4 regions of the Kitasatospora sp. NPDC088783 genome follow, and region 1 is predicted to be linked to each of the others. Evidence: riboswitches for the same ligand, from Rfam matches in the RefSeq annotation. Region 1 holds a riboswitch; each other region holds the start of a gene.

Region 1 (4,310 bases):
CCCGTCCAGCGGCAGGTCCGGGGCGGAGACGGCGTCCTTGAGCGGGCCGAGCCCGGCCCCGTGCTCCGGCGCCGCGTGCGCGCTGGGGGCGGTGAGGGAGGCGACCACGCCGACGGCGAGCGAGGCAAAGGCGAGCAGGCTGCGCTTCTTCATACCGGGTAGAACGCGGCAGCGCCCCGGAGGTCACGCGCCTTCCGCGCCGGGCCAGTTGGCCAGGCCCTCGACCAGCACGCCGGTCAGCCGCTCCAGCGTGACGTCCGTGCCCTCGGCGAGCCGGAACGCCCCCGCCGTGGTCAGCGAGGCGTACCCGTGGGCCGCGGCCCGCAGCGTCCGCACCGCGTGCACCGCCTCCGAGCCCGCCAGCCCGTAGCCGCGCAGCACCGCGAACAGCACGCCCACCAGCCGTTCGGCCGCCGCGGCCAGCGCCGGGCCCGGCTCCGGGTCCGGCGCCTGCGGCAGCGCCGCGTACCGGCGGGGGTGGCGCAGCGCGTACCCGGCGTAGGCGGCGAGCAGGGCGCGGACCGCCGCGTCCCGGGAGTGGCCGAGCACGGCGGCGGCCAGGTGGTCGGCCAGCTCCTCGGTGGTGCGGACGGCCACCAGCCGGCGCAGTTCGGGCAGGCCCCCGGCGACGTGCTTGTACAGCGAGGGGGTGGCGACGCCGGCCCGGGCGGCGACGGCGGCCAGGGTGAGCGCCTCGGCGCCGCGCTCGTCGATCAGTTCGAGGGCGTGGTCCACCACGGCGGCGGTGGAGAGTCCGGCGCGGGGCATCAGCGGGCGGTCCCGTTCTCGTCGGACGGGCCTGCCTGCCCGGCCTGCCCGGCCGGCCCGCCCAGTCCGGCCAGGAAGGGCAGCAGGGCGTCGGCGACGGCCTGCGGGTGACTGGCCATCGGGTAGTGGCCGGCGCCGCCGATCATCACTGTGCGGCCGCGCAGCGCGGCGGCCTGCCGGTCGGCGACCAGCCCGGGCCGCGGGAAGTCCGGGTCCTTGTCGCCCATCAGCACCAGTGCGGGCACGTCGACCGCCGCGCACCAGCCGACCGGCGCGGAGTCGCCCCTCAGGTAGCCGCGCAGCGCGGCCTTGCGGGCGGGCTCGCGGAGCATCGCGGCCAGCCCGGCCCGGTAGGCGTCGAAGTCGGCGGGCCGCTCGCCCGGGTAGTAGAACTTCTGCATCGCGCTCCACAGCCCGGGGAACGCGGTGACCAGCGGGGCGGCCAGGCCGAACAGCGCCTTCTGGAAGCCGTTCAGCGGCAGGTTCTCGACGAACGCGTCGATCAGCACCACGCCGCCGGTGCGCCCGGGGGCGAGCGCGGCGGCCCGGACCACGCTGGCGCCGGTGTACGAGCTGCCGACCAGGACGGCGCCGCGCAGGTCCAGGTGGTCCAGCAGGGCCGCCAGGTCCTCGGCGATCGCGGCCGGGCTGTGGTCGGTGAAGCCGGTCGAGGACTCGCCCATGCCGCGCAGGTCCATGCTGACCACCCGGTGCCCGGCGGCGCCCAGCAGCGGGGCGAGGTGGCGGTAGACGGCCCGCTTGTCGAGCATGCCGGGCAGCAGGACGACCGGGACGCCGGGGCCGGGGGCGTCGTCGTAGGCGATCCGGCCGCCGGTGACGTCGAGGTACCGGGTGGTGGTGCCGAGGGTGCTGTTCATCGCGGGCCTCCTGGCGGGCGTCCGGCGCTCCGGGCGCTCAGGGCCCGGCTCCTGCCGATAGCCATAAAGCTAAGGCTAATAGCCTTAGCCGTCAACTCCCGGCCACCGGCCCGCCCCTGCCGCCCGCCCCTGCCGCCCGCGCCGCCCGCCCGCCGGGCGCTCGGATCCCGCCAGGCCCCGTCCGGTCAGATCCCGTCGACCTTGAACGGGTCGTGCTCGGCGAGCAGCTTCTCCAGCCGGGCCTGGTCGACCCGGCTGGTGAGCGCGCCCTCGTCCTGGCGGTCGCGGATCACCTTGGCCAGCGTGAACGCGGAGGTGATCTCGTAGAGCAGGCCGACGCCGAGGAAGGCGCGCATCCAGGCGCTGACCGGGAGGTAGGCGATCCCGAGGACGAGGGCGGCCGTGGCGAACGCGAAGGAGGCGACGGCCTGCAGGTAGTAGGCGGAGGTGGTGCGGTGCGGCACGGATGCGGTCATGGGGCCAGGGTCCCGCCGGGGGCCGCGGGGGGTCGTGAGTACGGATACTCAACCGCGCCGTCACGGTCCGTCATGTCCGGAACCGGGCCCCTTGGCGAACCGTCACAAATCGCCCATAGGGCGTCAGGAAAGTTTCACTGCACCTCGGTAGGCGCTTGGAATCATGGGGTCCATAGGATTAACGTTTGATAACGCAGCGCGGTCGGCAACGCCGTAACCATGCGGCACCGTGCGCCACGCCTAATCCATCGGGCCCACCCCCGCGGTCGGGCCCGGGAGCCGGGGAACCACGTTCCACCGGGGTGAATCGGGACGGCCCTGGGCCCGACCGTAGGAGACCTTCCACCTCCGAACCCGTCAGCTAACCCGGTCGGCGGCAGGGAAGGAAGGAGCGCGCCCCCGTGGCGTCGACCTACACCGAGAGCACCGGCACCCAGCTGCTCGACCACCCGGTCGAGACCGAACCCGTCCGGCCCCGGCTGCCCCGCCAGGCCCGCGTCGGCGCACCGCTGCTGGGCGTCACCGCGATGACCGCCGCCCTCGGCGCCACCGGCCTCGCCGCCGCCCCCGCCCAGGCCGCCGCACCGGCCCCGGCCCCCGTCGCCGCCGCCGACGAAGCCTCCGAGGGACTGCTCGCCGCGGACCCGGGCCTCGCCCTGGCCGCCCGCATCCTCCAGCAGGCCGACGGGCAGCGCACCGCCACCGAGGAGTCCGCCCGGGTCGCCGCCGCGCAGGAGGCGGAGGCCAAGCACGCCGACCGCCGGGCCGAGACCGCGGCCGCGCCCGAGACCGCGGCCACCGAGGCCACCGCGGCCGAGGCCGTCCTGCCGGTCGCCGGCTACCGGCTGGCCGACCCGTCCGCCCAGCCCGGTGCGCACTGGGCCCACCTGCACACCGGCCTGGACTTCGCCGCCCGCACCGGCACCCCCGTCACCGCCGTCACCGCCGGCACCGTCACCTCGGCGGGCTGGTCCGGCACCTACGGCTACCGGGTCATCCAGACCCTCCCCGACGGCACCGAGCTCTGGTACTGCCACCTCTCCCGGATCGCCGCCCCCGCCGGCCGGGTCGCCCCCGGCACCGTCCTCGGGGCCGTCGGCGCCACCGGCAACGCCACCACCCCCCACCTGCACCTCGAAGTCCGCCCGGGCGGCGCGGCCCCCGTCGACCCCCTCCCCTGGCTGCACCACCTCGGCCTCCGGCCCTAGGCCCCGCCCGGGGCGGTGCGCGGCCCTCTCGCGCCCGGCCGCCCCGGCCCGCTCAGTACTCCTCGGGGGCCAGCTCCGGGAACTCCTCCAGCAGCAGCCGCGGCAGCCCCGGGACGGTCCACTCGCCGCACAGGTCGATCGCGGCCTGCGCCACCGCCTCCTCGAACTCCTCGAACGCGCCGGTGAGTTCGGCGGGCATCGGCAGTCCGCGGGCGTTCAGCTCGGCGAGGTTGCGGTAGCTGCGCCGCATCAGGCCCTGCTCCAGCAGCCGCCGGGCCCCGTCGGTGGAGACGCCGATCAGCAGCGGCCGTCCCGGCTGGTCCCAGTGGCCGTCCCCGTCCAGGCCGGGCACCCGGTCGAAGGCGGCGAAGCGCTCCTCCTCCGGGAGTTCGCGGAACGCCGCCAGCCAGGCCCGGACCGCACCGAGGTCCGCGGTCGGCACCCCGTCCGCGCGCAGCAGCAGGGCGTACAGCCGGGGCCAGGTCACCAGGTCGGAGCGGCGCAGCAGGGAGAGCAGCACCTCGCCCTGCCAGTCGGCCTCCGCGCGGAGCTTCTCCGCGCGCTTGGCGTTCAGCCGCCGGGCCGCCCGCTGCCACTCGATCAGCAGCCGCACCGCCGCCGGGTACGCCGCCGGGTCGCCGTCCGGCTGCACGTACAGGTGGAGCTGCTCGTAGAGCAGGTGCTCCAGCACCGGGGAGGTGAGTTCGGGAAGGCCCTCGTGCAGCCGGGCCCCGCCCAGCTCCAGCAGGGTCAGCACGGTCCGCACCGCCGGCTCGGGCACCGGGTCGAGCCCCGCCCCGTCCGCCCAGCTCAGCAGATCGGCGGCGCGGGTACGGGGGAGCAGGTGCAGGTCGTCGTCGTCCACCCCGGTACGGTAGCCGGTCCCCGGACCGGCGCCCGGTAGGGTCGGCGGCCATGGAGACCCTCCGGCTGCGCGGCCCCCGGCTCACCCTGCGGGAGTACCGGCACACCCCGGAGGA
Region 2 (4,310 bases), on a different contig from region 1:
CCGACACCGCGCTCGGCCCGATCTCCGGCACGCTCTCCGCCGCCGACCTGGCGGTGCTCAACCTGGAGACCGCGATCACCGGCCGCGGCAAGGCCGAACCCAAGACCTACACCTTCCGCACCACGCCCAAGGCGCTCGGCGCGCTCAAGGACGCGGGCGTCGACGTGGTCTCCCAGGCCAACAACCACGCCGTCGACTTCGGCCCCGACGGCCTCGCCGACACCCTCGCCGCCAAGGCCGCCTCCCCGGTGCCCGTGATCGGCATCGGCAAGGACGCCGAGGAGGCGTACGCCCCGTACCTGACCACCGTGCGCGGCGTGCGGGTCGCCGTCCTGGCGGCCAGTCAGGTCGACGAGATCACCAACCAGAAGTGGCGGGCCGGCGCGCACAAGCCCGGCATCGCGTCCGCCCTCGACGAGACCGCGCTGCTGCGGGCCGTGGCCGGGGCGAAGGCGCAGGCGCCCGTGGTCCTGGTCTACCTGCACTGGGGCGACGAGGGCGTGGCCTGCCCGACCCGTGCGCAGACCTCGCTGGCCAAGAAACTCGCCGACGCCGGAGCGACCGCCGTGGTCGGCACCCACGCCCACACCATGCTCGGCGCGGGCATGCTCGGGAACACCTACGTGGCGTACGGCTTCGGCAACTTCCTCTGGTACGGCACCTCGAACTACACCGCCTCCGACGAGACCGGCGTCACCACGATCACCGTCACCGCCGACGGCCGCGTCACCGGCGAGACCTTCACCCCCGCCCGCATCGACGGCCGCGGCGTGCCCGTCCCGCAGAACGGCAGCGCCGCGAAGGCCGCCCAGCAGCGCCGCGACGGCCTGCGCGGCTGCACCGGACTGGCCGCCGTCCCGAAGTGACGGCGGCCGGTCCGGGCATCCGTCAGCCCAGGTCCAGCACCTGGCCGGGCCGGATCAGGTCCGGGTTCTCGCCGATCAGCTGCTGGTTCGACTTGTAGAGCTCGGACCAGCCGCCGCCCACGGCGTTGCTGCGGGCGATCGAGGCCAGCGTGTCGCCGGGGCCTACGGTGTACGGCTGCGCGGACGGGGCCGGGGACGCTGCCGGAGCCGGGGCCGCCGGGGTGGTCGGGGCCGCCGGGGTGGTGGACGCGTCCGTGGGTGCGGCCGTGCCGCTGCCCGCGCCCGGGGCGGTGGTGGTGCCGCCGCCGGGCGACGCGTCCGGGGTGCTGCCGGTGCCGGTGCCGGTGCCGGTGGACGGGCCGGGCGACGGGGTGACCGGGAGGGTGGGCAGCAGGCCGCCCCCGTTCCCGTTGTTGGTGCCGGTGCTGCCGTCGGTGGGCGTGTTCGGGCTGGGCGAGGCGGTCGGGTCGGTGGGGTCGCCGGGAGCGGCCGGGTCGGTGGGGGGGACCGGCGGGACGGTCGGGGTGGCCGAGGCGTCCGGGGCGTTCGGGGTGGGGACGGTCGGGTCCGGGGTGGTCGTGGTCGGCGCGCTCGGGTGCGGCTGGGGGTGCGTCAGCTGCATGTAGCGCTCGTACAGGCTCTGGTGGCTGGTCCAGAACCAGGCGCCGTTCTTCTCGTACCAGTACACGTGCGAGACCGGGTCGTAGCCGGGCAGGCCGGAGAACACCGGCGTGCTCTTCCCGTCCGGGACGGTGCTGCCGTCCGGGGCGGAGTTGACCGCCGCGACGCCGCGTGCGCCGCGCAGCGAACCCGTCTCGTCCGCCGAGTCGTTGTCGTCGACCACGCCCGGCGCGCTGGCGGTGTTCAGGCCCGCGTCGTCCGCACACGCCGACCAGGGCGAGGGGCCCTCGGTGGCCAGGATGCGTTCGGCGACGGCGATCTGCTGGCTGCGGGTGGCCCCGTTCGGCAGCGCCGAGTACTGGGTGCCGCCGTAGTCGTTCCAGCGCTGGGCGGTGATCCCCAGGCCGCCGTAGATGCCGTTGCCCGCGTCGGAACTCCAGTTCCCTCCGCTCTCGCAGTCGGCGACCCGGTCCCAGACCGCGCTGGGGGCGGCGTGTGCGCCGGTGACGGCGAGCAGCGGCAGGGCGATGCCGACACCGGCCACGCCGGCCGCCGCGATCGCCCGCTCGGCCGCCTTCTCCGCCGGACCCTGCCGACGGTGGCGTCCCGAACCCGTGAAGAGCATGCGAGATCCTCTCCGCACGCCTACGGGGTGAGCTGTCGGGTTCGGGCCGGGAGGGAGGCCCGGCCGTCGCGCCCCGGTCACCCGGTGCGGACGGCTTCACCCCTAGCCGTGGGGGACGGCAACAATCGTGGTTCCCCCGTCCCTGCCCAAGGGTCTTGGTGGTCGACCCGCAGCGCGGTGGACAGGGCTCGGCGTTGTCGCGTGCGGGGGCCCGGCGGTGCGAGCCGGGGCGAGCCTATTCACTCGAACGTGGCAATCACAAGCGCGTCGCGCTCGGATCACGCCCTCGTCACGTCGGGTCCTGCGTGGTGTGTGGACGACCTGTTGACGGGAGATCGGGCGGGAGGACGAGGGGAGGGTCGGCGGATCGGTGGGAGAAGTCTGGCCGATCGGTGGGATTGGGGTGGGAGGGAGCGGGGAAGGCCGGTGCTCCGCCGGGGTGGTGTCGGCGGCTCTCGCCCGCCAACTGCCTTTGAGGGTAGCCGAGTTGGGTGTAAACGGGGCATTCGGCGCGTTGCGGATAAATGATGCGACAGGGGGTCGGCGGGCTTCCTACGATCGCCCTGCTCGCTGTTCCGGTGGGCGCGTCGCCGGGTCCGTCGAGTTCGTCGGGTCCGACAGGTCCGTCAGGTCCGTCGAGTCCGTTGGGGAGGTTCCGTGGGCGCCCTGATTCCTGAAGTGCTCCGCACCGAGCGCCAGTTCGCCAGGCTGTTCGTCGGCCAGTCGCTGTCGACCCTGGGAGACCGGGTGTCGTTCGTGGCGCTGCCCTTCGCCGTGCTGTCGATCGGCGGCTCGGCCGTCGACGTGGGGCTGGTGACGGCCGCCGGGCTGCTCCCGCTGCTGGTGTTCGCCCTGGTCGGGGGCGTCTGGGCGGATCGGATACCGAGACGGCGGATCATGCTGGCCTCCGACCTGCTGCGGTGCGCCGTCCAGGCGGCCGTCGCGGTGCTGCTGCTCACCGGCACCGCCCGGGTCGGGCTGCTGGCGCTGCTGATGGCGCTGTTCGGGGTCGCGGACGCCTTCTTCCTCCCCGCCTCCACCGGGTTGCTGCCCCTGCTGGTCCCCGCCGATCGGCTGCGCGAGGCGAACGCGCTGAGCGGGTTCGTCCAGTCGACGGGCCTGGTGGTCGGCCCGGCGCTGGCCGGTCTGCTGATCGCGGCGGTCGGCCCGGGGGGTGCGCTGGCGATGGACGCCGCGAGTTTCGCGGTCAGTGCCGCGGTGCTGGCCCGGCTGGGCGCGGTCGACGGTGCGGTCGCGGCGGGCGGCGTCGACGGCGGGGCCGAGCGGGGCGAGCGGCCCGGGTTCCTGGCCGAGCTGCGGATCGGCTGGCAGCAGGTGCGCAGCCGGACGTGGGTGTGGTCGAGCATGCTCGCCATGGCGGTCTACCACGTCGTGGTGCTGCCCTCGGTGTTCGTGCTCGGGCCGGTGCTGGCGAAGCGCGAGTGGGGCGGCGCCAACGCCTGGACGGTGGTGGTGATCGCCTTCGGCCTCGGCTCGATCGTGGGGGACGTGTGCTCCTACCGGTGGAAACCGGCCCGCCCGATGGCCGTCGCGGCGGTGGCGATGGCGGTCGCCTCCTGCCAGGCCGCGATCATCGGCTCCGGTGCGCCGGTCTGGGTGATCGCCGCCCTGAAGGCGGTCACGGGCGTGGGCGTGTCCCTGTTCTTCGTGCTCTGGGAGACCTCGCTCCAGGTGCACATACCGGAGCGGGTGCTCTCCCGGGTCAGCTCCTACGACCACCTGATCGCCGTCGCCCTGATGCCGCTCGGGCTGGTGCTGGCCGGTCCGCTCTCCGAGAGCCTCGGCGTGCGTCCCACGCTGTTCGGGATGACCGCCCTCGCCGTCCCGGTCGCGTTCGTCCTGCTCGCGCTCCCCGCGGTCCGTCACCTGCCGGCGAGCCGGCCTCCCGAGCCGGAGCCCGAGCCGGCGGCCGGACTTGGACCTGAGCCGGAGCCCGCGCCCGGGGTCCGGACGGCGGCGGGGACGGTGGCGGGAGCCGCCGGGCGCCGGGAGCCCGTTCCGGAAGCGGAGGCGGCGCTGTGAGCGTGACCCACGGCTGACCACCGGCCCACCACAGCGCGCCGCGCCCAGCCCGGTCGCGGCCGGGGCGACCGGACCGGCGGCTGCGGCGGTGGCTGTGTGGCGGTGGTCAGCGGGAGGGGATCAGCGGTATTCGCAGAGGTAGGCCGTGTCGATCG
Region 3 (4,310 bases), on a different contig from region 1:
CGTGACGGCCCGGCTGCGCACGGCGCTGTACCGGGCCCGGCGCAGGCTGCGCCGCACCGGGGTCGACTACTTCCGCGGCGACGGCGCCGACTGGTGGGCGTTCGCCGCGCTCGCCCTGGCCGTCCCGCTGCTGGTGCTGCTCAACATCCTCGTCCCGGACTGGGCGCCGCCCACCGCCCTGGTCCTGCCGGTGCTGGCCGGCGCGCTGCTGCTGCGCCCCGGCACCCTGGTGCTGCTGTACGCCGCCGCGGCCGCCGGGCTGATCACCGAGTCCCTGGTGCACACCGGCGAGCGGGTGGCCAGCCGGCAGCCCGAGGCGTACGCCCACGGCGTCACCCCGGGCGCCGCCCTGGTGGTCGGCGCGGTCGGCGTCGCCGGACTGCTGGTCGCCCAGTTCCGCCGCCGGATCGGCGTGCCCTGGCGCGGCGGCTCCACCATGCTCTTCGACCTGCGCGAACGGATCCGGGTCCAGGGCCGCGTCCCGCAGCTGCCCGACGGCTGGCACACCGACACCGCGCTCCGCCCGGCCGGCGGCCAGTCCTTCTCCGGCGACTTCATGGTCGCCGCCCGCACCGGCCCGGTGCTCGAAGTCGTCCTCGCCGACGTCTCCGGCAAGGGCATGGACGCCGGCAGCCGCGCCCTGCTGCTCTCCGGCGCCTTCGGCGGGCTGCTCGGCTCGCTGCCCGCCCACGACTTCCTGCCCGCCGCCAACGGCTACCTGCTGCGCCAGGACTGGGAGGAGGGCTTCGCCACCGCCGTCCACCTGGTCCTCGACCTGGACACCGGCGAGTACGAACTCCTCTCCGCCGGGCACCTGCCCGGCATGCACCGGCTGGCCGGGGCCGGCCACTGGGAGGTCAAGGAGGCCGAGGGCCCGCTGCTCGGCGTCTACGACGGCGCCAAGTTCGAGGGCGCGCGCGGTACTTTGGGCCCCGGCGACGTGCTGATGCTCTGCACCGACGGCATGGTGGAGATCCCCGGCCGGGACTTGGGCGAGGGCATGGACCGGCTGATGGGCGAGGCCGACCGGCTGGTCGCCACCATCCCGGCGGCCGGGCGCCCCGGGGCCGCGGTCCGGCTGATCGACAGCGTGGCCAAGCACGTCAACGACGACCGGGCGGTGCTGCTGGTCTGGCGCCGCTGACCCCGCCGGGCGCGGACGCGGCGGGCGCGGTGAGCACGGAGCGCCCACGGAGTGTCAAACCCCGACGTTGATCTTCGGCCAATTCCCCTGGCATACCCGGCCGGTGGGCACCGACCCGGTCTGCCTGCCGGTTTGCCGCGGCAGCCGCCGCGAACCGCCTCCCGCCGACGCCCCGTCAGGACCCGTCCGCTATCGTCGCGGTCGGCGAAAATCAGTCCCACCACCCGGGTTGGGGCCCCCGGTGACGGGGCAAGTCCTTTACGCAGTCCGCACGAGCGACCACACTGAGTCCGGATGGAGTGGTGGGGACACGGGGGGCAGGGGCCGGTTTCCGCCTGGAGCCGTCGCCGGTTCCGACCTGAACCCCCGCCATGAATCGAGGAAGTGAGTCCCGGTGGCCTTCTCCGTCTCCGCCCTTGTCCTGTTCGGCGTCATCGTCTTCATCTTCATCCGCAACAAGCAGCTGAAGGGCGGACACGCCATCATCGCCGCGCTGTTCGGATTCATGCTCAGCCAGTCGACCATGGCCGGGCCGATCCAGCAGTTCCTCAACTCGATCTCCAAGGCCATCTCCGGCATCGCGGGCTGACCACCCCGTCCGGCCCCGGGGAGCACGTTCCGACGGGCGGGGGCACCCCCGTTCCGGACCGCACCGCTGCCCGCGGGTGACCAGGCTCACCCGACCCGTCACGCCAGGTCAGCGCCCAGGTGCACGCAGTGGCCGACGTCGCCCGCTGTGTGCGGTTCGTGGGCGCACCGTCATGATCCCGTACGCGCACCGCAGCCCGTCGTCGGCGGAGCGTGACCTGGCGTACCGTCAGCCCCCTCCCGATCACGGGAACGGGGCTCTTCGGCGCTTGCCAGCTCCGCGAGCCGTGGGTTTTGCTTCCTCCGCAGCCCGGACATCGGCCGGGCTGGCCATCGAGCGGAACGCCTAGTCCTGCCGCCGTTCGGTGCCGACCAGACACCACGCCACGGCAGGAGCGGGGGAACCACAGGTAGTACGCCGGGCCCGGAACGCACGGGACGGCTCGGGGTGAAGCCGCGGAGACGCGGCCGGGCAACTCTCGCCCGAACCCGACAGCTCACCTCGTAGGCGTCGGAGAGGAACAGCTTCATGTCCGTCCAGGGCAAGCACCGCAAGCCGCGCCTGACCACCATCGCCCGCATCGCCATCGCCGCCGGCGTGGTGGGTGCCGCGGTCGGCCTCCCGGTCTCCGCCGCCTCCGCGCACGGCACCGCCGACCACCAGGACGGCGGCCGCCAGTGGGCCAACGTCTCGGTCGACGCCACCCCCGTCGCCGACACCACCGGCCACCCCGCCGGTGACGCCGCCGCGCAGACCTACAAGGTCGCCGCCGGCGACACCCTCTCGAAGATCGCCACCGCGAAGAACGTGGACGGCGGCTGGGAGAAGCTCTACCAGGACAACCGCTCGGTCATCGGCGGCAACCCGAACCTGATCTACCCCGGCCAGCAGCTGAGCGTCAACGGCCAGGCCGCCCCGGCGACTTCGGCCACCACCTCCTCGGACGCCGCGGCCACCGCCGCCGCCCCGAAGGCGCAGGCCAAGACCGAGGCCCCGGCCAAGGCGAAGGTCGAGACCCCGGCTCCGGCCGAGGCGAAGGCCGAGACCCCGGCCCCGGCCCCCGCCAAGGTCGAGGCCAAGACCGAGGCCAAGACCGAGAAGTCGTCCTCGGCGAAGTCGTCGACCGCCACCGCCTCCACCGGTTCGAGCAGCGCCGGCTCCGCCGCGAGCTCCTCCTCCGGCTACGTCGCCCCCGCGCCGGGCAGCGTCACCACCGGTTACAAGGTGGCGGGCTCCAGCTGGTCCAGCGGCTACCACACCGGCATCGACTTCCCGGTCTCCACCGGCACCAGCCTGAAGGCGATCGCCAACGGCACCGTGGTCTCGGCCGGCAACGGCGGCGCCTACGGCAACCAGGTCGTCATCAAGCTCGCCGACGGCAAGTACGCCCAGTACGCGCACCTCTCCTCGATCTCCGTCTCGGCCGGCCAGTCCGTGACGGCGGGGCAGCAGATCGGCCTGTCCGGCGCCACGGGCAACGTCACCGGCCCGCACCTGCACTTCGAGATCCGCACCACCCCGGACTACGGCTCCGACATCGACCCGGTCGCCTACCTGGCGGCCCACGGCGTCAACGTCTGATCCCCGGCACCACCCCCCGGAGGCCCCGCGCGACCCACCGCGCGGGGCCTCCGGGCCGTCCGCGGGGCGGGAGCGCGGGGGAGCGCGGGGCCGGTGCGCCGGAGGGGGAACGGCGACGGCCCCGACCGCTGGGCGGTCGGGGCCGTCGGCCTCGTGGAGCGGGTGACGAGAATCGAACTCGCGTGACCAGTTTGGAAGACTGGGGCTCTACCATTGAGCTACACCCGCAGGGAAGCGCCCTCCGCCACCGTGCGGTGGTGAGGACTGGCCCAGCGTACCTGGTCGGGTCGGTGGATTGCACACTCCTTCCCGTTGTCGGCTCGTCCCCGGCTCGTCGATATCGCCCCGGTCGGGGGCGGGTCGACGTGTACTCTTCTGCTCGGCACCACGGGGTGTGGCGCAGGTTGGTAGCGCGTCCGCTTTGGGAGCGGAAGGCCGTCGGTTCGAATCCGGTCACCCCGACCGCGTGCGGCAGGGTCTCGTCGGCGGGCGGGGCCCTGTTGTCGTTGCGGCCCCGTCGTCGTCGCGCCCCGCCGCCGTGGTTCCGCCGCCGTGGTTCCGGGCCCCCCGGGCTCCCGGCCCCCGGTGCCGGGCACAGCCGCTTTCGTGGTACCGGTAGGATGGATCGCTGGCGGTAGTACGGACAGCAATGCAGCCCCAACCGCCTATCGCCCTGACCGCAAGCCCCCTAGGAGACCCAACCGTGAAGAGCGCCGTCGAGACTCTGAACCCCACCCGGGTTCGACTCACCGTCGAGGTGCCCTTCGAGGAGCTCAAGCCCAGCCTCGACGCGGCGTACAAGAAGATCAACCAGCAGGTCACCGTTCCGGGCTTCCGCAAGGGCAAGATCCCGAACAAGGTGATCGACCAGCGCTTCGGTCGTGGCGCGGTGCTGGAGGAGGCCGTCAACGACGCGCTTCCGCGCTTCTACACGCAGGCCGTCGACGAGGGCCAGATCGACGTTCTGGGCCAGCCCGACATCACCGAGATCGAGGG
Region 4 (4,310 bases), on a different contig from region 1:
AGAAGGTCCGCTCGCTGGAGGCGGACACCCGGCGGGCGCAGGCCGAGAACCGCCGGCTGGCCGGGGAGCTGGCCGAGGCCCGGGCCGCCGCCGCCGCCGAGCGCAGCGCCGCCGAGAGCGAGGCCCGGCGGCTGCGGCACCGGGTCGCCGAGCTGGAGGCCGCGGTGGAGAGCGGACGGCGCACCGCCCGGGAGGGCCGCAGCGTCGAGGACATGCGGCTGCGGCTGCTGCTGGACAGCGTGCTGCAGTCGGCCCAGGGCCTCCAGCGCGAGCTGGCGCTGCCGGTGACCGCGCTGCGCCCGGCCGACCTGGTGGAGGCGGTGGAGCCCGGCTCGGCCTCGCCGCACGACGTGGCCCGGCGCGGCCTGGCCGAGGACGACCCGGCGCTGCTGGACCAGCTGCTGGCCATCCCGCAGGTCCACCTGGTGGTGGACGGCTACAACGTGACCAAGACCGGCTACCCCCAACTGCCGCTGGAGCAGCAGCGGATGCGGCTGCTGGGCGGGCTGGCGATGCTGGCCCAGCGCACCCAGGCCGAGGTGACCTGCGTGTTCGACGGCCAGGACCTGGACGTGCCGGTGATCATGGCCCCGCCGCGCGGGGTGCGGGTGCGTTTCAGCCGGACCGGGGAGACCGCGGACGAGCTGATCCGCCGGCTGGTGCGGGCCGAGCCGCAGGGCCGTCCGGTGGTGGTGGTCTCCGCCGACCGGGAGGTCGCCGACGGGGTCCGCACGGCGGGGGCGCGGCCGGTGGCCTCGGTGCTGCTGCTGAACCGGCTGGCGCGCAGCTGAGGGGCGGTCAGCGGGCCCCCGGGCGGCCGGAGTGTGACGGTCCCGTGAAAGGGGGCGGGGGCGGGCATCCGGAAGCCCCCGGGAGTGGACGCGGAGGCAGGGACTTCACTAGGGTCTGGCGTCAAACCTATATTCCGGACCATCACTCGTCGGGGTGAGTCCAGCAGGAAGAAGGAGCTCCCCCTTGGCCTCCCACCGCCGTCCCAAGCAGCCGAGCCGTGCGCGGATCTCCGTGTTCACCGCTGCCGCCGCGACCGCGGTCGCCCTGACGGCCCAGGCCAGCGCGCACGCCGCCCCGGCCCAGCCGAACAAGGACGAGGTGAAGGCACAGGTCGACAAGCTGCTGGAGGAGCAGGAGCAGTCCGCCGAGAAGTACAACGGCGCCAAGGAGCGGGCCGACCAGCTGCGCAAGCAGGCCGACGACCTGCAGGACCAGGTGGCCCGCGGCCAGGAGCAGTTGACCGAGCTGGCCTCCGGGCTGGCGGCGGTGGCCGGCGACCAGTACCGGCAGGGCGGCGTCGACCCGTCGATGCAGCTGATGCTCTCCTCGAACCCGGACCAGTACCTCACCCAGGCCACCTCCTTCGGGCAGGCTGCCAGCACCCAGGCCGAGACGCTCAAGTCGCTCAAGGACCAGCAGCGCCGCCTGGACCAGCAGAAGCAGGAGGCCTCCCAGGTCCTCCAGGAGCTGGACAGCCAGACCCAGGCGCTCAACGACGCCAAGAACGACGTGAACGCCAAGCTCGCCGAGGCGCAGAAGCTGCTCTCCAAGCTGAACGCCGCGGACCGCGCCTCCATCCTCCGCGGCTCCGGCGGCGGCACCGCCTCGCGCAGCGCCTCCCGGGTCGACCCGTCCACCCTGCCGCCGGCCAGCGGCTACGCGGCGACCGCGGTGGCGGCCGCGCTCGGCAAGCAGGGCTCGGCGTACGTCTGGGGCGCCACCGGGTCGAGCACCTTCGACTGCTCGGGCCTGATGGTGTGGGCGTACAAGCAGGCCGGCGTCTCGCTGCCGCGCACCTCGCAGTCGCAGGGCAGCTACGGCACCAACGTGGGCACCGACTGGCACAACGCGCAGCCCGGCGACCTGGTCATCTACTACGGCGACCGGCACCACGTCGGCATGTACATCGGCAACGGCCTGGTGGTGCACGCGCCGCGCACCGGTGACGTGGTGAAGACGATGAAGGTCGACACCCTGCCGATCTCCACCATCCGCCGGGTCTGACCGGGGCGGGTCGGGTCCGGCCGGGGCTGGTCGACGGCCCGGCGAATCGGACAAACGCCCCACCGGGCGACAACTGACGCACTGTGACACGCCCGGGCGGGTCGGGATCCTGCTGTGATCCGTGACACGCCCGGGTGTGGTGTTTCCCGGCCGCAGGGTGAGAATTGCTCCGTGCTGGGTAGTGAACCGATCACGTTCGGTCATAAGTGTCGAGGTATTTGATTCAGAATCAGATTTTTTTCCGACAAGGATTTGAACGGATCACGGATCGGTTACTAGGGTCGTGCTTCGACCACCGCAGTGTCGATCGCCCAAGGGGGGCGGCGGCGGAGGTCGCCGCCGAGTCCGTGACGCAGCGGGCAGACCGTCAACACCGGGTCTGCCGACGGGGATACCCCTGCGGGGGTGCTGTCGAACGGAGCCGGGGAACCACGTTCCCCCGGGGTGAATCGGCGCCGGGCCGACCGCCGCGCGCGGTCGGTGAAGCGCCGTAGGGCATCTCTTCCAGCCCGAACCCGTCAGCTCACCCGGTAGGCGGTGTGAGGAAGAAGGAGTCCGCCTTCGTGGCGTCCCATCGCCGTCCCAAGCCCGTCGGCCGTGCCCGGGTCTCGATTCTCACTGCCACCGCCGCCGCTGCCGTGGCGCTCTCCGCCCAGGGCGGGGCGCACGCCGACCCGGCGCCGACCAAGGACCAGGTCAAGGCCCAGGTCGACGAGCTCAACGAGCAGGCCGAGGTGAAGACGGAGGCGCTCAACGCCTCGGTCGAGAAGCAGCAGGACCTGCAGAAGCAGGTCGGCCAGCTCCAGGACCAGCTCGCCCGGCAGCAGGAGCAGGTGACCTCCGCCCGGGAGTCGCTGGCCGGCATCGCCGCCGAGCAGTACCGCACCGGCACCATGCCGCAGACCATGCAGCTGATGCTCTCCAGCAGCCCGGACACCTTCCTCGGCCAGGCCGGTGCGCTGAACGCGGTCGGCTCCACCCAGGCCGACCTGCTCAAGACCTTCCAGAACGAGCAGGCCAAGCTCGACGCGCAGCGCAAGGAGGCCGAGACCAAGCTCGCCGAACTGGACACCACCACCAAGGCCCTCAAGGCCGACAAGGAGGACGTCCAGGCGAAGCTGGCCAAGGCCCAGGAGCTGCTCAACACGCTGACCCAGCAGGAGCGCGAGCAGCTCGCCGCCGCCGAGGCCAAGGCCGCCGCGGACGCCAAGGCGAAGGCCGACTCCGCGCAGCAGCAGCAACAGCAGCAGCAGCGGGCCTCCCGCGACAGCGGCCGGGCGGAGCTGAACGCCCCGGCGTCCTCCAGCTTCTCGGGCAACGCGGTCGGCGCGGCGGCCTCCAAGCTGGGCAGCTGGTACTCCTACGGCGCGGCCGGGCCGAGCACCTTCGACTGCTCCGGGCTGATGCAGTGGGCCTACAAGCAGGCCGGGGTGTCCATCCCGCGCACCTCGCAGGCGCAGGCCGGGGCCGGCACCAGCCTCGGCACCAACATCGCCAACGCCCGTCCGGGCGACCTGATCATCTACTACGGCGACCAGCACCACGTCGGCATGTACGTCGGCAACGGGCAGATCATCCACGCCCCGCACACCGGCGCGCAGGTCCGCTACGAGTCGGCGACCGCGATGCCGATCAACCGGATCGTCCGGATCTGACGCTCCGTCGAGGCCCCGGCCCGGTACCCCGCACGGGGTGCCGGGCCGCTCTCGTTCGGATGCCCGATTAGGGGTCAAATATTCGGTGCTGTCAGGGTTTGGACTGGATCGGTCGGAATCGCTAACCTCTGCCCCCGGGCCCCCGCGAGGACGGCCGTCCGACCGCGGGCGGCGGCGGAGGCCGGCCGCAGAACGGAGCCGTCGCGCGTGTCCGTGCCCCGCCGCACCCCACTGCCCGGCGTCCAGCGCCTCGCCCGCGCCCTGGCGCTCACCGCCGCCGCCACCGGCGCGCTCGGCCTGACCGTGGGCGGGGCCGCCGCGGCCCCGCTCAGCCCCGCCGACCCGCCCAACCGCGGCGAGGTCAAGGCCCGGGTCGACCAGCTCTACGAGGAGGCCGAGCGGGCCTCCGAGCAGTGCAACGCCGCGCTGGAGCAGCAGCGGCGGCTCCAGGCCGAGGCCGGCGCCCTCCAGGACCAGGTCGCCGCCGGGCAGGAGGAGCTCAACCGGATGCGCGGCGACCTGGGCGCCGTCGCCGCCGCCGAGTACCGGTCCCAGGGCATCGACCCCGCCGTCCGGCTGATGCTCGACCAGGACCCGGCCGGCTACCTGACCGGCGCCCGCTCGCTCGAACAGGCCACC

Evidence for each region. Region 1 has a riboswitch for cyclic di-AMP ahead of ACIP60_RS33295 (M23 family metallopeptidase). Riboswitches for the same ligand answer to the same signal wherever they lie in the genome.
Region 2: it holds a riboswitch for cyclic di-AMP, as region 1 does, so the genes downstream of both, ACIP60_RS06930 (transglycosylase family protein) here and ACIP60_RS33295 (M23 family metallopeptidase) in region 1, are expected to answer to the same signal.
Region 3: it holds a riboswitch for cyclic di-AMP, as region 1 does, so the genes downstream of both, ACIP60_RS20530 (peptidoglycan DD-metalloendopeptidase family protein) here and ACIP60_RS33295 (M23 family metallopeptidase) in region 1, are expected to answer to the same signal.
Region 4: it holds a riboswitch for cyclic di-AMP, as region 1 does, so the genes downstream of both, ACIP60_RS26550 (NlpC/P60 family protein) here and ACIP60_RS33295 (M23 family metallopeptidase) in region 1, are expected to answer to the same signal.

The regions. Positions count from the first base shown of each region.
Region 1 is NZ_JBIVKJ010000019.1:23,069-27,378, reverse strand. Features, by position in the region: gene ACIP60_RS33315 (hypothetical protein) at 1-153, opposite strand, end outside; gene ACIP60_RS33310 (TetR-like C-terminal domain-containing protein) at 184-768, opposite strand; gene ACIP60_RS33305 (alpha/beta fold hydrolase) at 768-1,646, opposite strand; gene ACIP60_RS33300 (YiaA/YiaB family inner membrane protein) at 1,832-2,122, opposite strand; cyclic di-AMP (ydaO/yuaA leader) riboswitch at 2,364-2,513, shown strand; gene ACIP60_RS33295 (M23 family metallopeptidase) at 2,524-3,330, shown strand; gene ACIP60_RS33290 (hypothetical protein) at 3,383-4,195, opposite strand; gene ACIP60_RS33285 (GNAT family N-acetyltransferase) at 4,246-4,310, shown strand, end outside.
Region 2 is NZ_JBIVKJ010000002.1:565,923-570,232, forward strand. Features, by position in the region: gene ACIP60_RS06925 (CapA family protein) at 1-866, shown strand, start outside; gene ACIP60_RS06930 (transglycosylase family protein) at 889-2,112, opposite strand; cyclic di-AMP (ydaO/yuaA leader) riboswitch at 2,116-2,283, opposite strand; gene ACIP60_RS06935 (MFS transporter) at 2,770-4,155, shown strand; gene ACIP60_RS06940 (pyrimidine/purine nucleoside phosphorylase) at 4,276-4,310, opposite strand, start outside.
Region 3 is NZ_JBIVKJ010000007.1:45,515-49,824, forward strand. Features, by position in the region: gene ACIP60_RS20520 (PP2C family protein-serine/threonine phosphatase) at 1-1,144, shown strand, start outside; gene ACIP60_RS20525 (hypothetical protein) at 1,539-1,733, shown strand; cyclic di-AMP (ydaO/yuaA leader) riboswitch at 2,105-2,256, shown strand; gene ACIP60_RS20530 (peptidoglycan DD-metalloendopeptidase family protein) at 2,262-3,314, shown strand; tRNA gene ACIP60_RS20535 (tRNA-Gly) at 3,469-3,542, opposite strand; tRNA gene ACIP60_RS20540 (tRNA-Pro) at 3,703-3,776, shown strand; gene tig (trigger factor) at 4,018-4,310, shown strand, end outside.
Region 4 is NZ_JBIVKJ010000010.1:216,665-220,974, reverse strand. Features, by position in the region: gene ACIP60_RS26560 (NYN domain-containing protein) at 1-791, shown strand, start outside; gene ACIP60_RS26555 (C40 family peptidase) at 976-2,016, shown strand; cyclic di-AMP (ydaO/yuaA leader) riboswitch at 2,416-2,569, shown strand; gene ACIP60_RS26550 (NlpC/P60 family protein) at 2,580-3,671, shown strand; gene ACIP60_RS26545 (NlpC/P60 family protein) at 3,879-4,310, shown strand, end outside.